DNA from 2 places in the Micromonospora sp. WMMD882 genome. Region 1 is predicted to be linked to the other one. Evidence: riboswitches for the same ligand, from Rfam matches in the RefSeq annotation. Region 1 holds a riboswitch; the other holds the start of a gene.

Evidence for each region. Region 1 has a riboswitch for thiamine pyrophosphate ahead of thiE (thiamine phosphate synthase). Riboswitches for the same ligand answer to the same signal wherever they lie in the genome.
Region 2: linked by a shared signal. The riboswitch ahead of O7606_RS26790 (ECF transporter S component) and the one ahead of thiE (thiamine phosphate synthase) in region 1 are both predicted to bind thiamine pyrophosphate.

What each region holds. Positions count from the first base shown of each region.
Region 1 covers NZ_CP114903.1:5,534,119-5,541,700, forward strand. Annotated here, with positions in the region: gene O7606_RS23875 (ThuA domain-containing protein) at 1-4,341, opposite strand, end outside; TPP riboswitch at 4,776-4,884, shown strand; gene thiE (thiamine phosphate synthase) at 4,881-5,504, shown strand; gene thiO (glycine oxidase ThiO) at 5,501-6,652, shown strand; gene thiS (sulfur carrier protein ThiS) at 6,643-6,843, shown strand; gene O7606_RS23895 (thiazole synthase) at 6,840-7,582, shown strand, end outside.
Region 2 covers NZ_CP114903.1:6,181,220-6,188,801, forward strand. Annotated here, with positions in the region: gene O7606_RS26770 (MTH1187 family thiamine-binding protein) at 122-418, opposite strand; gene O7606_RS26775 (hypothetical protein) at 680-916, shown strand; gene O7606_RS26780 (energy-coupling factor transporter transmembrane component T) at 1,138-1,938, opposite strand; gene O7606_RS26785 (ABC transporter ATP-binding protein) at 1,935-3,398, opposite strand; gene O7606_RS26790 (ECF transporter S component) at 3,531-4,124, opposite strand; TPP riboswitch at 4,197-4,305, opposite strand; gene O7606_RS26795 (permease) at 4,741-5,685, shown strand; gene O7606_RS26800 (TIGR03943 family protein) at 5,682-6,458, shown strand; gene O7606_RS26805 (alpha/beta hydrolase) at 6,495-7,325, shown strand; gene O7606_RS26810 (DUF6328 family protein) at 7,543-7,582, shown strand, end outside.

The DNA.
Region 1 (7,582 bases):
CACCAGCAGACCGCCCTGCTGGTACTGCTCGTTCAGGGCGCTGCCGTCGACCTTCGTCTCCATCGTCCAGTCGCCGCTCGGCGCGGTCTGCAGGATGAAGTTCGTCGGCCCGGTGTTGTCGGTGCCGTAGATGTCACCGTTCGGCACGTCGATCCGGAGGGCGCCACCGGTCACCTGGTACTTCGTGGCGTCCTCGCGGAGGATCGCGTTCCACCGGCACTTGTCCAGCGTGGCGCCGTCGAACTCGTCCGACGGGTCCACCGACCCGGCCGGCTCGTCCGGCGTCACCTGGAACCAGTCGAAGACCGCGTCCACCACCGGGGCCTCGGTGCCGCCGTTGAGGGCGAACACCCCGATCCGCGGGTTGGTGATGCCGGCCAGCGCGGCGGACCGGCCGACCGGGGTGAAGGTCTGCCCGTCGGCGGAGAACGCCGCGGTCAGGTTCGTCCCGTCGCTGATCAGTCGCAGGTGGACGGTGTCACCGGCCGGCGCGGCGGCGCTGTCGCCGCTCTCGTTGCGCGGCGTGCCGTCGGTCTCCCGGATGAACTCGACCACGCGGCTGCCGTTGTACAGCAGGTCGACCTTGGCGTAGTTGTCGTCGTCGCCGTAGACGATCAGACCGGCCTGCTGGTACGTGGCGGTCACCGGCACGGTGACCTTGGTGGTGGCCTGCCAGGCCCCGCCCGGCGCGGGCTGGAGGACCAGGTTGGTGGCGTCGTTGCGGGCGCCGTAGAGGTCACCCACCGCGGTGGGCAGCCGCAGCGCGCCGTCGGCCACCGAGTAGAGCTGGTTCTCCCGGACCACCGTCCAGCGGTCCTTGTCCAGGCCGGAGCCGAGGAAGTCGTCCGAACGCGCCCCGAAGCAGGACGTGCTCGGCGCCTCGACCTTCACCGGCACCGTGGCGTACGCCTTCGCGCCCTTGGCGTCGGTGACGGTCAGGGTGGCGGTGAAGTTGCCCGGGGCGGTGTACGTGTGGCTGGCGTCCAGGGTGGTCGCCGTGCCGCCGTCACCGAAGTCCCAGGCGTACGTCAGCGGGGTGTCGCCCTCGGCGTCGGTGGCCGTGCCGTCGAACGCCACGGTCAGCGGCGCGGTGCCGCTGGTCGGGGTGGCCGTGGCGCTGACCTGCGGCGGCGCGTTCTCCGTGACGCCGCGACCGAGGAAGTCCATCCAGTTGACGTTGAACAGCGAGTCCGTGCCGCCGGTCGGGTCCTCGGCCACGAAGTACAGCGTGCCCGAGGTCAGCTCACCGGTGATCTCCGCGGTGACGTCGACGTACGTCTGCCACGCCCCGGTGCCCGGCACGTCCACCGAGCCGACCAGCGGGCCGTCGGCGGCGTTCGCGCGGATCTCGATCCGGCCGCCGGCGTTGGCCGAGGCCACCCGGAAGCGGATCGAGTCGATGTTGGTCAGGCTGGCCGGGTCGACCGACCACCAGTCGCCGTCCTCGATGAAGCCGATGTTCTGGCCGCCACCGGCGGTGTCGCTGCCGGTCTCCTTCTGCACGCCCGGGTCGCCGCCGCCGGTGCCGCCGTCGACGCGGCCGGTGGCGGTGAAGTACTCGGCCTGCTTGCGCTTGGGCTGGAGCACCTCGATGGCCCGGCCGGTCAGCGGGCTGGCCCCGCCGGCCCCGCCGTCGTCGGTGTAGGTCGCCTCGAAGACCGCGAACACGTTCGCCTCGGCGCCGTGCCCGGAGGCCAGCGACGTCTGCACCAGGCCGGTGCAGCCGGTGTGCTGCTCCAGCGGGTGGGCGTGCTCGTCGTGGCCGAGCAGCACCTGGAGCTGCACCCGGTCACAGTCGATCTCGCCGTCCTCGGGGTCGGTCACCTTGATCGTGTAACGGACCTGGTCGCCCCACTCGAAGAACCCGCCGGCCGGCGGGAACTCGATGGTCACCGTGGGCGCGGTGTTGCCGACCGTCACCGGCACGTTCGCCACCGCGGTACGACCCTTGGGGTTGGTCACGGTGAGCTGCGCGGTGTAGTCGCCGGCCTCGGCGTACGTGTGGGTCGGGTTCGCCTCGGTGGAGGTGCCGCCGTCGCCGAACGCCCAGGCGTAGGTCAGTTCGCCGCCGTCCGGGTCCCGGGAGCCCTCGCTGGAGAAGCTCACCGTCAGCGGGGCCGCCCCGGAGGTCGGGTCGGCCTTGGCCACGGCGATCGGGGCCCGCTCACCGGCGATGTAGTCGATCCGGTAGACGCCGGAGTTGTCGTTGTTGCCGCCGAAGCCGGTGCCCCACTCGATCATGTAGAGGGCGCCGTCCGGGCCGAACTCGAAGTCCATCGGCCGCAGGAAGCTCATGCCGGTCAGCAACTGGTTGATGTCGACCAGCTCCTTGCCGTCCGCGCTGACCTGCATGGTGTACATCTTGTTCTGGTTCCACTCGCCGAGCAGCGCCTTGCCGTCGTAGTAGGCCGGCCACTTGCGGGTCGAGTTCAGGTCCGCGTCGTACCGGTAGACCGGGCCGCCCATCGGCGCGCCGCCGCCGCCGATCTCCGGGAAGAGCGGGTTCGCGGCGTAGCCGTACCAGACGGTGGCCGGGACGGCCGGCGGGAGCTGGGTCAGACCGGTGTTGTTGGGCGAGTTGTTGACCGGGGCGGCGCAGTCGAACTTCGCGCCGCTCGGGCCGGACGGGAACTGGTAGTCGTTGTACGCCGAGTTCGCCCCGGTGCAGTACGGCCAGCCGTAGTTGCCGGGCGCGCCGACGATGTTCCACTCGACCAGGCCCTCCGGGCCACGGTTCGGGTTCGCCGAGTTGGCGTCCGGTCCGTAGTCGGCCACGTACAGGGTGTCGGTGAGCGGGTCGATGCCGAGCCGGAACGGGTTACGGAAGCCCATCGCGTAGATCTCGGGACGGGTCTTCTCGGTGCCGGCCGGGAAGAGGTTGCCCTCCGGGACGGTGTACGTGCCGTCGTCCTCCGGGTGGATCCGGATCACCTTGCCGCGCAGGTCGTTGGTGTTGCCCGAGGTGCGCTGGGCGTCGTAGTCCTGCCGACCCGGCCGCTCGTCGATCGGGGTGTACGCGCTCGACTCGAACGGGTTGGTGTTGTCCCCGGTGGCCAGGTACAGGTTGCCGGCCGAGTCGAAGGTCATCGTGCCGCCCGCGTGGCAGCAGGTGTTGCGCTGGGTGTCGACCTGCAGGACCCGCTTCTCGCTGGACGCCGCGATGGTGTCCCCGGTGACGGTGAACCGGGCCAGCACGTTGCGCGGCGCCCCGTCGTTGGGCGCGTAGTAGAGGTACACCCAGTTGTTGGTGGCGAAGTCCGGGTCGAGGCGGATGCCGATCAGGCCGTCCTCGTTGCCGGTGAAGACGTCCAGGTCGATCGCGGTGACCGTGTTGCCGGTGTCCGGCTTGACGATCTGCACCCGGCCGTCGCGCTCGATGTAGAAGACCCGCCCGTCGGGAGCGACGTCCAACTCCATCGGGTTGCTGGTGTTGCTGTCCAGGGTGACCTTCTCGAAGTTGCCGGTCTTCGAGGCGCCGCAGTCGGCGTCCAGCACCCCGGCCGCGGTCTGGATGCCGCCGAGCAGGTGGGCGAGGAAGTCGGGCTCGGCGTACGACTCGTTGGTGTGGCCGCCGCCGGTGTACCAGGCCCGGCCGCCGTCGTAGTCCTGGCACCAGGCGATCGGGTGGTCCGCGCCCATCGCGCCGGAGCCCGGGGTGTACGACTTCTCGTCCAGACTGGCCAGGACGTGCACGTCGCCCCGGGGGTTGGTGCGGTAGTTGTACCACTCGTCGTACCGGCTCCACCGGTCCGGCAGGTCCGCCGTGGACGGGTGCGCCGGGTCCTCGACCTTGACCGTGGCGGTCTGGTTGGCCGGGTGGCTGTTGAAGTACGCGCCGACCAGCTCGCCGTACCACGGCCAGTCGTACTCGGTGTCGGAGGCGGCGTGGATGCCGGCGTAGCCGCCGCCGGCCTGGACGTACCGCTCGAACGCCGCCTGCTGGTCGGCGTTGAGCACGTCACCGGTGGTGGAGAGCCAGACCACCGCCTGGTACTTGGCGAGGTTGGCGTCGGTGAACGCGGCGCCGTCCTCGGTGGTGTCGACGGTGAAGTCGTTGGCCGCGCCGAGTTGCTTGATGGCGGTGATGCCGGCCGGGATGGAGCCGTGCCGGAAGCCTGCGGTCTTCGAGAAGACCAGCACCGAGAACGGGTCGGTCTCGGCCGCCACGGAGGGCGCGGTCGGCGCGGCCACCGTGTCGTTCGCGCCGGGCCGGGCGACCGGCCCCTTCGGCGCGGCCTGCGCGGCCGGGACGCTGAGCAGGGCGGTGGTGGTGAGGGTGAGGGACAGCAGAGCAGCGGTCAGCGGGGCACGTGGTGTGCGTCCCCGGTGGAGTCGGGACACTAAGGTCTCCTTTGTCCTGATGGACAGGGCGTACGCGAGGGCCGGTTCGCCGAAGACCGCCCCGGTGGCCGGTACGGGCGCCGTGCCAGGGCGTTCGTACCGGATTTTGCTTATTCGATGAACAAATTAGCGTTGCTCGAAGTGTGTCGGGCAAGGCGTGGCTGTGTAACGTTTGCGTAACGGGCGGGCGCAATGTGCCGCAAAAGCGGACGGAAGCCTGCCGGGCCGCTGCACAGTGACCGGTCCGGGCCCTGCCGGCAGTCGCGGCCGGAGAGCGGCCGGCAGGTCGTGGCCGGACAGGCGGCCGGGGCAGGTGGTGGCTGGGGCAGGTGGTGGCCGGTGCCGGCCAGCCACCGTGACCACCTTCACGGTTATCCGGAAAACCGGACCCGGCCCCTTGGCGGACACCGCGGACCCGACCTATGGTGGCAGCCAAGTGACCCACGGGAGCCCGGTGGACCGGGCTGAGAGGGGGGCTGCGAGCCCCCGACCGTCGAACCTGATCCGGGTAATGCCGGCGCAGGGAGGAGAGAGCTGCCGTGCCGTCCCTCGGACGACTGCATCTGATCACCGACACCCGACCCGGGCGCGGCCCGCTCACCGTGGTCCGCGCCGCCCTCGGCGTCGCCGGCCCCGAACTGGTCGTGCAGGTCCGGGTCGCCGACGACGCCACCGACCGCGAGGCGTACGAGCTGGCCCTGCGGATCCGCGAGCTGTGCGCGGCGGCCGACGCCACCTGCCTGGTCAACGACCGGCTGCACGTGGCGCTCGCGGTCGGCGCGGCCGGCGGCCACGTCGGCGCGGACGACCTGCCGGTGGCCGCCGCCCGCCGGGTCCTCGGCCCGCAGGCGGTGCTCGGCGCGACCGCCCGGGAACCGGTCACCGCCGCCCGCGCCGTCGACGCCGGCGCGAGCTACCTCGGCGTCGGACCCTGCCACGCCACCACCACCAAGGACGGACTGCCCCCGCCGATCGGCCCGGACGGGGTCCGGGCGGTCGCCGAGGCCGTACCCGTGCCGGTCGTCGCCATCGGCGGCGTCACCGCGGCGACCGTGCCGGCGCTGCGCGCCGCCGGGGCGTACGGGGTGGCGGTGGTCGGCGCGCTCTCCGCCGCCGCCGACCCGGCCCGCGCCACCGCCGACCTGCTCGCCGCCCTCCGATGAGCCCGACGCGCGGATCCGGCCCGCCCGCGCCCGCCGCCGGTACGCCGGAGGTGGCGGTGGTGGGTGGGGGAGTGATCGGGTGGGCGGTCGCCTGGCGGTGCGCCGCCCGGGGGCTGACGGTGACCGTGCACGACCCGGCCCCCGGCTCCGGGGCGTCCACGGTGGCCGCCGGGATGCTCGCCCCGGTCGCCGAGGCGTACTTCGGGGAGACCGAGCTGACCGGGCTGCTCGTCGAGTCCGCCGCCCGCTGGCCGGCGTTCGCCGCCGAGCTGACCGCCGCCAGCGACGTCGACCTCGGCTACCGTACCGAGGGCACCCTGGTCGTCGGGCTCACCGGCGACGACCTGGCCGAGGCGCGCCGGCTCTGGGCGTACCAGCAGGGGTTGGGGTTGCCGATCACCCCGCTGCGCCCGAGCGGCCTGCGGGACCGCGAGCCGGCGCTGGCCCCCCGGGTGCGCGGCGGCGCGTTCGCCCCCGGCGACCACCAGGTCGACCCGCGCCGGCTGCTCGTCGCGTTGCGCGCCGCCGCCGAACGGGCCGGCGCGCGGCTGGTCCCCGGCCCGGTCCGGGCCCTCGCCGAGCTGTCCGCGCCGGTCACCGTGGTCGCCGCCGGCTGCGGCGCCGCCGCCCTCACCGGCCTGCCGGTCCGCCCGGTCAAGGGCCAGATCCTCCGGCTCCGCGCGCCCGCCGGCGGGCCGCCCGGCTTCCGGCACGTCATCCGCGGGTACGCCGACGGCGAGCCGGTCTACCTGGTGCCCCGCGCCGACGGCGAGGTGGTCGTCGGGGCGACCGTGGAGGAACGCGCCGACGACGCGGTCACCGCCGGCGCGGTGCTGCGGCTGCTCCGGGCGGCCGTCGACCTGGTCCCCGAGATCGCCGAGTACGACCTGGTGGAGACGGCCGTCGGGTTCCGCCCCGGCACCCCGGACAACGCGCCGCTGATCGGGGCGCTGCCCGGCCGCCCCGACGTGCTCGCCGCGACCGGCCACCACCGGCACGGCATCGTGCTCACCCCGGTCACCGCCGACCTGGTCGTCGACCTGGTCACCACCGGCGTGCCCGACCCGCTGCTGGCCCCCTTCACCCCGGCCCGCCTGACCCCGGTGGCCGGCCCGCGCGCCCGACAGGAGGACGACAGGTGGAACTGACGGTGAACGGCGTCGGCCGTACCGTGCCCGGTGGCGCGACGGTCGCGGACCTGGTCCGACTGGTCACCGCCGCGCAGCGCGGCGTGGCGGTCGCGGTGAACGGCGAGGTGGTGCCGCGTACCGGCTGGCCGGCGACCGAGCTGCGCGACGGCGACCGGGTCGAGGTGCTCAGCGCCGCCCAGGGCGGGTGATCCCGGTGACCTTCCTGCTCGGCGGTACGACGTTCGGGTCCCGGCTGATCCTCGGCACCGGCGGCGCGGCCAACCTGCACGTGCTGGAGAAGGCCATCCGCGCCTCCGGCACCGAGCTGGTCACCCTGGCGCTGCGCCGGGTCGACACCGCCGCCACCGCCGGCGGCCTGCTCGACCTGCTGGACCGGTGCGGGGTGGGCCTGCTGCCCAACACCGCCGGCTGCTACACCGCGGGCGAGGCGGTGAAGGTCGCCCACCTGGCCCGGGACGCGTTCGACACCGACCGGATCAAACTGGAGGTGATCGGCGACGAGCGCACCCTGCTGCCCGACGGGGTGGAGCTGCTGCGCGCCGCCGAGCAGCTCGTCGACGACGGGTTCACCGTGCTGCCGTACACCTCGGACGATCCGATCCTGGCCCGTCGGCTGGCCGACGTGGGCTGCGCGGCGGTGATGCCGGCCGGCGCGCCGATCGGCTCCGGCCTGGGGATCTGCAACCCGCACCACATCGCGCTGATCCGGCAGGGCGTCGACGTGCCGGTGATCCTGGACGCCGGCATCGGCACCGCCTCCGACGCCGCCCTGGCCATGGAGCTGGGCTGCGACGCGGTGCTGCTGGCCAGCGCGGTCACCCGGGCCGCCGACCCGGAGGCGATGGCCACCGCGATGCGGCACGCCGTGCGGGCCGGTCGCCTCGCGTACCGGGCCGGCCGGATCCCCCGCCGCACCCACGCCCTGGC
Region 2 (7,582 bases), 650 kb from region 1:
TCGTCCACGGGGCCCGCCAAGGCAGCGTCTTCGTCGCCGAGGGGCAAGCTCAGGGCGTGACGTCACCGGGTCCGTCGGCTTCCCGCCCGAGGCGGACCTGCTGCCCCCGGTCGGTCCCCGGTCAGCTCTCGGCGAGACGGGCCTCCACGTGGGCGACCTTGCTGGTCAGGCCGTCGGTCACGCCGGGACGCAGGTCGGCCTTGAGGACCAGGCTGACCCGGGGCGCCTGCGCGGCGACCACGTCGACCGCCCGCTTGACCACCGCCATCACCTCGTCCCACTCGCCCTCGACGGTGGTGAACATGGCGTCGGTACGGTTCGGCAGGCCGGACTCGCGGACCACCCGTACCGCGTCGGCGACCTGGTCACCGACGGAGTCTCCGACGCCCAGCGGGGTTATCGAGAACGCGATCAGCATGTCGTCGATCGTGGTCGGTAATTCGGCTGCGCGCCAGCGGCGCACCGGGTAGCTTCCTGGTCATGCGTTACTGACGCCCCAGAACCCAGTCGGGTCCACCGCCGCTGTCGCCGTGGGCCCGGGTGTCTCCGGGCGTCCGCATCCCCGTTCGTCGCCGTCGTGGCGCGTGCCGTGGTCGGGCCGATCCACCCGGGGCGCCCCGTCCCCGTTCGCCCGACCGTCCCTCTCCGGACGGTCCCTCGTCCGTCGCAGGAGGCACGTATGCCCGCGAAGCGTAATCCGAAGAAGAAGCCCCGTACCCCGTCGCCGAAGCCGACCCTGGCGGAGCTGACGCCGCCCGACCTGGACGCGCTCACGGTGGCCCCGGAGCAGCCGGGGGCCGGGTCGACCCCGCCGCCGGCGCCGAAGGCCGGTCCGCCGCCCCGGCGCGGCGCGGGCTTCGCCGGTCGCGGTCGACCCGCCGCGTCGGGCCGCCAGTACGTCTTCCGCCGGAGCTGACCGTCACGGGCTGGCCGGTCACGGGGCTGGCCGACGCTCGCTACCCACCCAAACCCGCCCAATCCGGCCGACCGGCGTGATCGACTGGCCCGTGATCGACTTCGTTTCCAGGATAAGGGGCACTCCTCGTTCGAGGATGCGCCCGTATCACGGAAACGGAGTCGATCACGGGCGGCGCGGGGGCGGGGGCAGTGGATCAAGGGCGGGCGCCGGGGCGGGGGTCAGCCGATCAGGGGGCGGAAGACGCCGAGGGCGACGCTCACCGCCAGGGTCGACCCGGCCAGCACGAACGCCCCGGCGACCAGCAGCCCGTCCGCCAGGGTGAAACGCTGCCGGCGGGCCACCGTGCGCGGGGTGCCCGCGTCGAAGCCCCGGGCGTCCATCGCCACCGCCAGCCGGGTGCCGCGCCGGATCGCCCCGACCAGCAGCCCGAATCCGGTGGAGACGAAGAGCCGCAGCCGGGCCACCGGGTTGCGGCCGGCGTCCACGCCCCGGGCCCGCCGGGCCATGCTGATCATCTGCCACTCCTGGCCGAGCAGCGGCACCAGCCGGAACGCGGCCAGCGCGCCGATCGCGAACCGGGGCGGGGCCTTGGCGTTCTGGATCAGCGCGTCGGCCAGGTCCGTCGGGTCGGTGGTGGCGAACACGATCACCCCGGGCAGCGCCACCGCGAGCAGCCGCAGCACCAGGCCGAGCGCGGTGACCAGCACCCCCGAGGTGACCAGCACCGGACCGGCCTCGACCAGCACCCGGCCGTCCCGGTCGGCGGCGAACAGCACCAGGGAGACCAGGATGCCGACCGCGCCGAGCAGCAGCGGCCAGGCCCGTCGGGCGAGCACCCGGTACCGGACGCCGAACAGCGGCAGCACCGCCAACTCGATGGCCAGGGCGATGGCCGGGGCGACCGGGTCGAGCGTGGCGACCAGGGTGAACGAGAACAGCAGCGCGGCGGCGAGCTTCGCCACCGGGCTGCGGCGGGCCAGCGGCGCGGTCGGGTCGGCGACCGGCTCCAGCGTGATCACGATGGGCCGTCCTCGGGCCGGCCCGGCCCGGTCCGCCCGTTCTGAGGGGGCCGGGCCAGGATGAGCCGCCGGTCGGCGAGGGCGTCGACGAAGTCCGCGTCGTGGGTGACGGTCACGATGCCGTGCCCGGCGTCCCGCAGGTCGGCGAGGAGGTCCACCAGCTCCGCCCAGGTGCGCCGGTCCTGACCGAAGGTCGGCTCGTCGCAGACCAGCAGCCGGGGCGCGGTGGCCAGGGCGGTCGCCACGCTCAGCCGCCGCGCCTCGCCGCCCGAGAGGGTGTACGGGTTGGCGCGGGCCAGTCGGTCCAGTCGCAGCCGGTTCAGCAGCTCGTCGACGGTCGCCCGGACGGCGGGCTCGGGTTGGCCGACGCGGCGCGGGCCCAGCGCCAGCTCGTCGAAGACCGTGCCGGTGACGAACTGGTGCTCCGGGTCCTGGAAGACCGACCCGATCCGCCGGGCCAGGGCCGGGGCCCGCCACCGGTACGGGGCGACCCGGTGGTCGCCGTCGGCCAGCGCCGGGCTGGCGGTCAGCCGACCGGTCCCCGGCCGGAGCAGGCCGCCGAGGAGCAGGGCGAGGGTGGACTTGCCGGCCCCGTTGGGACCGACCACGGCGAGCGCCTCGCCGGCGCGTACCGTCAGGTCGGTGGCGGCCAGCCGGGGCGGCAGGCCGAGGTGTTCGGCGGCGAGCAGCGGCTCCCCGGGCGGCCGGGTCGCCCGGCGGGGCGACACGGGACGGCCCGGCACCCAGACCCCCTCGGCGGCGAGCGCCGCGCCGTGTTCGGCGAAGACCCGCCCGGGTGGCCCGTCGGCCCGTACGCCGCCGCCGGCGGCCAACACGATCACCCGGTCGACCAGCGGCAACGCCTCGGCCACCCGATGCTCCACCAGGATCAGCGTGGTGTCGGCGGTCACCGCGTCGGCGACCGCCCGCCGGACCAGGGCCGCCCCGTCCGGGTCCAGGTTCGCCGTCGGCTCGTCCAACAGGAGCAGCCCGGGACGCAACGCCAGCGCCCCGGCCAGGGCGAGCCGCTGCTGCTCCCCGCCGGAGAGCGCGGCGGTGGGCCGGTCCCGGTGGTACGGGAAGCCGACCCGGGCCAGCGCCTCGTCCACCCGGGGCCAGATCTGCTCCTCGGGCACGCCCCGGTTCTCCAGCCCGAAGGCCACGTCGTCGCCGCTGCGGGCCATGACGAGCTGGCTCTCCGGGTCCTGGAAGACCATGCCGATCCGGTCGCGGACGGCCCGTGGGTCACGCCCGTCGACGCGGATGCGCCCCTCCTGCTCGCCGGAGTCCTCGGGCAGCAGCCCGGCCAGGGCGGCGAGCAGGGTGCTCTTGCCGGCGCCCGAGGGCCCGAGCAGCAGCACCCGTTCCCCGCGCGTCACGGACAGCTCCACCCCGCGTACCGCCCACGCCCGACGCCCTCCGTGCCGCCACCCGAACCCCTCGACCACCACCCCACCCACGCCGTCTCCTTCCTTCCCGTCCCACTCTCCCCACCCCCGCCCTCGTCCGCGCCGTTGATCAGGAGCTTTCTCGCGTACCGGAAGCTCCTGATCGACCCGGCGGGGCAGCCTTGGCGGGGGTGGGGGTGGGGGTCAGACGGGGGTGTTGTGGTGGTGGGCGACGGGGAAGCGGTCCAGGGCGCCGGTGCGGGCCAGCGCGCCGGTCAGGGCGTAGCCGCCGGCGCCGGCGACGACCGTGGCGCTGACGATGGTCAGCAGCGCGTACGGGATGCGGTAGGCGGTCAGGTCGTACTCGGCGTTCCAGACGAAGAAGTCGAAAAGGGCCGCGCTGAGGCCGGTCGCCGCGCCGGCGAGCAGCGCGGTCGGCAGCCGGAACGAGCGGTACCGGAAGGCGGCGAACGCCAGCTCCGCGCCGAGGCCCTGCACGATGCCCTGCGGGATCACCGTGCCCGCCCACTGACTGCCCAGCAGCGCCGACAGCACCGCCGCCACGGTCTCGCAGTACAGGGCCGCGCCCGGCTTGCGGATCACCAGGCCGCCGACGACGGCCGGCATCAGCCACACGCCGTAGATCAGGGTCTGCGCCGGCGGGAAGAAGGCGAACGCGCCCTCGGTCGCGCTCCAGACCAGGCCCCAGGCCCAGAAGATGACGCCGAAGGCGACCGCGATCACCGAGGCGACGACGATGTCGATGGTCCGCCAGCGCGGGTTGTCGGGTTGGCTCATGATTCCTGCTCCCAGTCCATGGACGAACCAGGCAAGACGCACGCCGCGTCCGGCGGACCGGACGACGGCGCGGCTGGAGGTCGACCGAACTCCCTGCGCTGGCATTACCCAGATCAGGTTCGAGGGTCTGCGGGGCGTGGTGCCCGCACTCTCAGCGCTGTGCGCTCCCCTGTCGGAGGTGAAGTTGTCTCGGCAGACGCTAACACCGATGACGGGCGGAACCCAGGGGAAGAGGGGCGGGCGGGGCCGTCACCCGCGTCACGTTCCGGGTTATCGTGGGCTGCCCTCCGCGTACCGGCAGCGACGGACCGGTCGCGGCCCGTCGAGCGCTCCGGTGGCACGAGCGGTGGGCGTGGCGGGTGTCGTGTCGGAGGGAGGGGCGGCCGTGACGGGTGCCGAGCGGGCCACCGGGGGACCGGACGGTCCAGCCGCCGGATCCGTGCGGGCGTCCCCGCCCCCGTCGGGCGGCTCGCTGGAGGTGGCCGCGCCGACCTCGACCGGGCCGGTGGACGTGGCCGCGCCGGAGGCGGCGTCGGACGTACCGGGTGGCGGGTCGTCGGCGGACGGGCCGCGCCGGGGGCTCGGCGACCGGGTCGGCGCGGCGCTCGGCGACCGGGTGGGCTCGGTGGAGGTGCTGGCCGCGCTGCTGGTGCTGCTGGTGGTCTTCCGGGAGCCGGTGGCCGCCGCGGTCTCCGCGCCCCGGTTGCAGACCTGGACGACGGTGTTCGTCTCGGTGCTGGTCCAGGCGGTGCCGTTCCTGGTCTTCGGGGTGCTGCTCTCGGCGGTGATCGCGGTCTTCGTGCCCCGGTCGTTCTGGGCGCGGGCGCTGCCCCGGCACCCCGCCCTCGCGGTGCCGGTGGCCAGCGCCGCCGGGGTGGTCCTGCCCGGCTGCGAGTGCGGCTCGGTGCCGATCGCCGGCTCGCTGATCCGTCGGGGGGTGACCCCGGCCGCCGCGTTGGCGTTCCTGCTCGCCGCCCCGGCGATCAACCCGATCGTGCTCACCGCCACCGCGGTCGCCTTCCCGAACGACCCGGAGATGGTGCTGGCGCGCGGACTGGCCAGCCTGGTCGTGGCCATGATCATGGGGTGGCTCTGGCTGCGGATCGGGCGGGCCGACTGGATCCGGCTGCCGCGCCGCCCCGACCTGGCCGGGCTGGGCCGGGGCGCGGCGTTCTGGTCGGCGGTCCGGCACGACGTGGTGCACGCCGGGGGTTTCCTGGTGCTCGGCGCGATGGCCGCCGCCAGCATCAACGTGCTGGTGCCGGAGCGCTGGTTGCAGACCCTGGCCGACCGGCCGGTGCTGTCCGTGCTGGCGCTGGCCGTCCTCGCCGTGCTGCTCTCCATCTGCTCGGAGGCGGACGCCTTCGTCGCCGCCTCGCTGTCGCAGTTCTCGCTCACCGCCCGGCTGGTGTTCCTGGTGGTCGGGCCGATGGTCGACCTGAAGCTGGTGTCGATGCAGGCCGGCGTGTTCGGGCGGCGCTTCGCGTTCCGGTTCGCCCCGGCGACGTTCGTGGTGGCCGTCCTGGTGGCCGCCGGCGTGGGGGCGGTGGTGCTGCGATGAACCGGCAGGCCCAGGCGGTCGTCCTGCTGCTGCTGGGCGGGGCGGTGCTGCGGGCCAGCCTCACCGACCTGCACCTGCGCTACGTCAAGCCGGGGCTGCAACCCTTCCTGGTCGCCGCCGGGCTGCTGCTGCTCGCCGCCGCGGCGATGACCCTCTGGTACGAGCTGCGCCCCGACGTCGACCCCGACCCCGACCCCGACCCCGACGACGGCCACGGCCATGACGACGGCCACGGCCATGACCAGGGCCACGGCCACGGGCATGACCACCAGGGGCACGAGCCCCGGGTCGGTTGGCTGCTCGTCCTGCCCGTGGTCGGCCTGCTACTGGTCACCCCGCCCGCCCTCGGGTCGTACGCGGCGGGACAGGCCGGCACCGTGCTGCCCAGCCGGCAGGTGTCCGACTACCCCCCGCTGCCCGCCGGCGACCCGGTCCGGACGACAGTGCTCGACTACGCCTCCCGGGCGCTGTTCGACAGGGGACGGTCCATCGGGGACAGACGCGTTCAGCTCACCGGTTTCGTCACCACCGGCCCGGACGGGCAACCCCTGCTGGCCCGCATGATCCTCTCGTGCTGCGCGGCGGACGGCCGCCCGGTCAAGCTCGGGCTCGTCGGCGACGTGCCCTCCGGGCTGCCCGACGACACCTGGGTCGAGGTGACCGGCCGCTACACCGAGCGGGTCGGCCGGGATCCGGTCAACGACGCGGAGGTGCCGTACCTGGCGGTGGAGTCGTGGCGGCAGGTGCCGACCCCGAGACAGCAGTACGAGTAGGTACGGGCGGGCGATGCCGGCGGTAGGCTGGCGATCATGCGGATCGACGCGCGGGGGCTGACGTTCGAAGTGCACGCCGGCGGCCCGGAGGACGGCGATCCCGTCCTGCTGCTGCACGGTTTCCCGCAGCACAGCGGGGAGTGGGTCGACCTGCTGCCGGCGTTGCACGCGGCCAACCTGCGCACCTACGGGCTGGACCAGCGGGGCTACTCGCCCGGCGCCCGACCGGCCGACGTCGGGGCGTACCGGATGACGGAGTGCGTGGCCGACGCGGTGGCCGTGCTCGACGCCCTGGGCGTCGGATCGGCGCACGTGGTCGGCCACGACTGGGGCGCGGTGGTCGCCTGGACGCTCGCCGCCCGGCATCCGGAGCGGGTGCGCAGCCTGGTCGCCGTCTCCGTGCCGCATCCGGCGGCCATGGCGCACGCCCTGGCCACCGACCCGCAGCAGAAGGCCCGATCGGCGTACATGGCGCTGTTCCGCAAGGAGGGCAAGGCGGAGAAGGTGCTGCTGGCCTGGCAGGCCGCCGCCCTGCGCAAGCTGCTCGGCGGGGTGGGTGACCGGGACCGGGTCGCCACGTACGTGCAGCCGATGCGCGAGCCGGGCGCGTTGACCGCCGCGCTGAACTGGTACCGCGCCATGTCCGGCCGGGACATGGCCGGCACGGGGCCGGTGGCGACGCCGACCACGTTCGTGTGGAGCGACCGGGACATCGCGATCGGCCGCGCCGCGGCCGAGGCGTGCGCGGCCCACGTGACCGGCGAGTTCCGGTTCGTCGAGTTGTCCGGGGTGAGCCACTGGATCCCGGACGAGGCGCCCGGCGCGCTGGCCGAGGCGGTGCTGGCCCAGGTGGACGCGGTCTCCTGACCGGTGTGGACCGGGGCGTCCGCGCTGTCGGCCCGGCCTTCGACCAGCCCGTTCCGCCAGCGGGACCCGGGCGGCGGCCAGGATGCCGCGGCGATCGACGGACATTCACCGTCCCCACGGCACGCGAACGCGTTTCACGGTTGCCGGCGCGGGGCAAACGCTGTGCTGCCCGGCGGAGGGAGCACGCCGCCGGTCCGATCGCAGGCGGAGGTGGCGTTTGTCCAGGGAGACCGAGAAGCAGCGTTGGCAGCGGAACT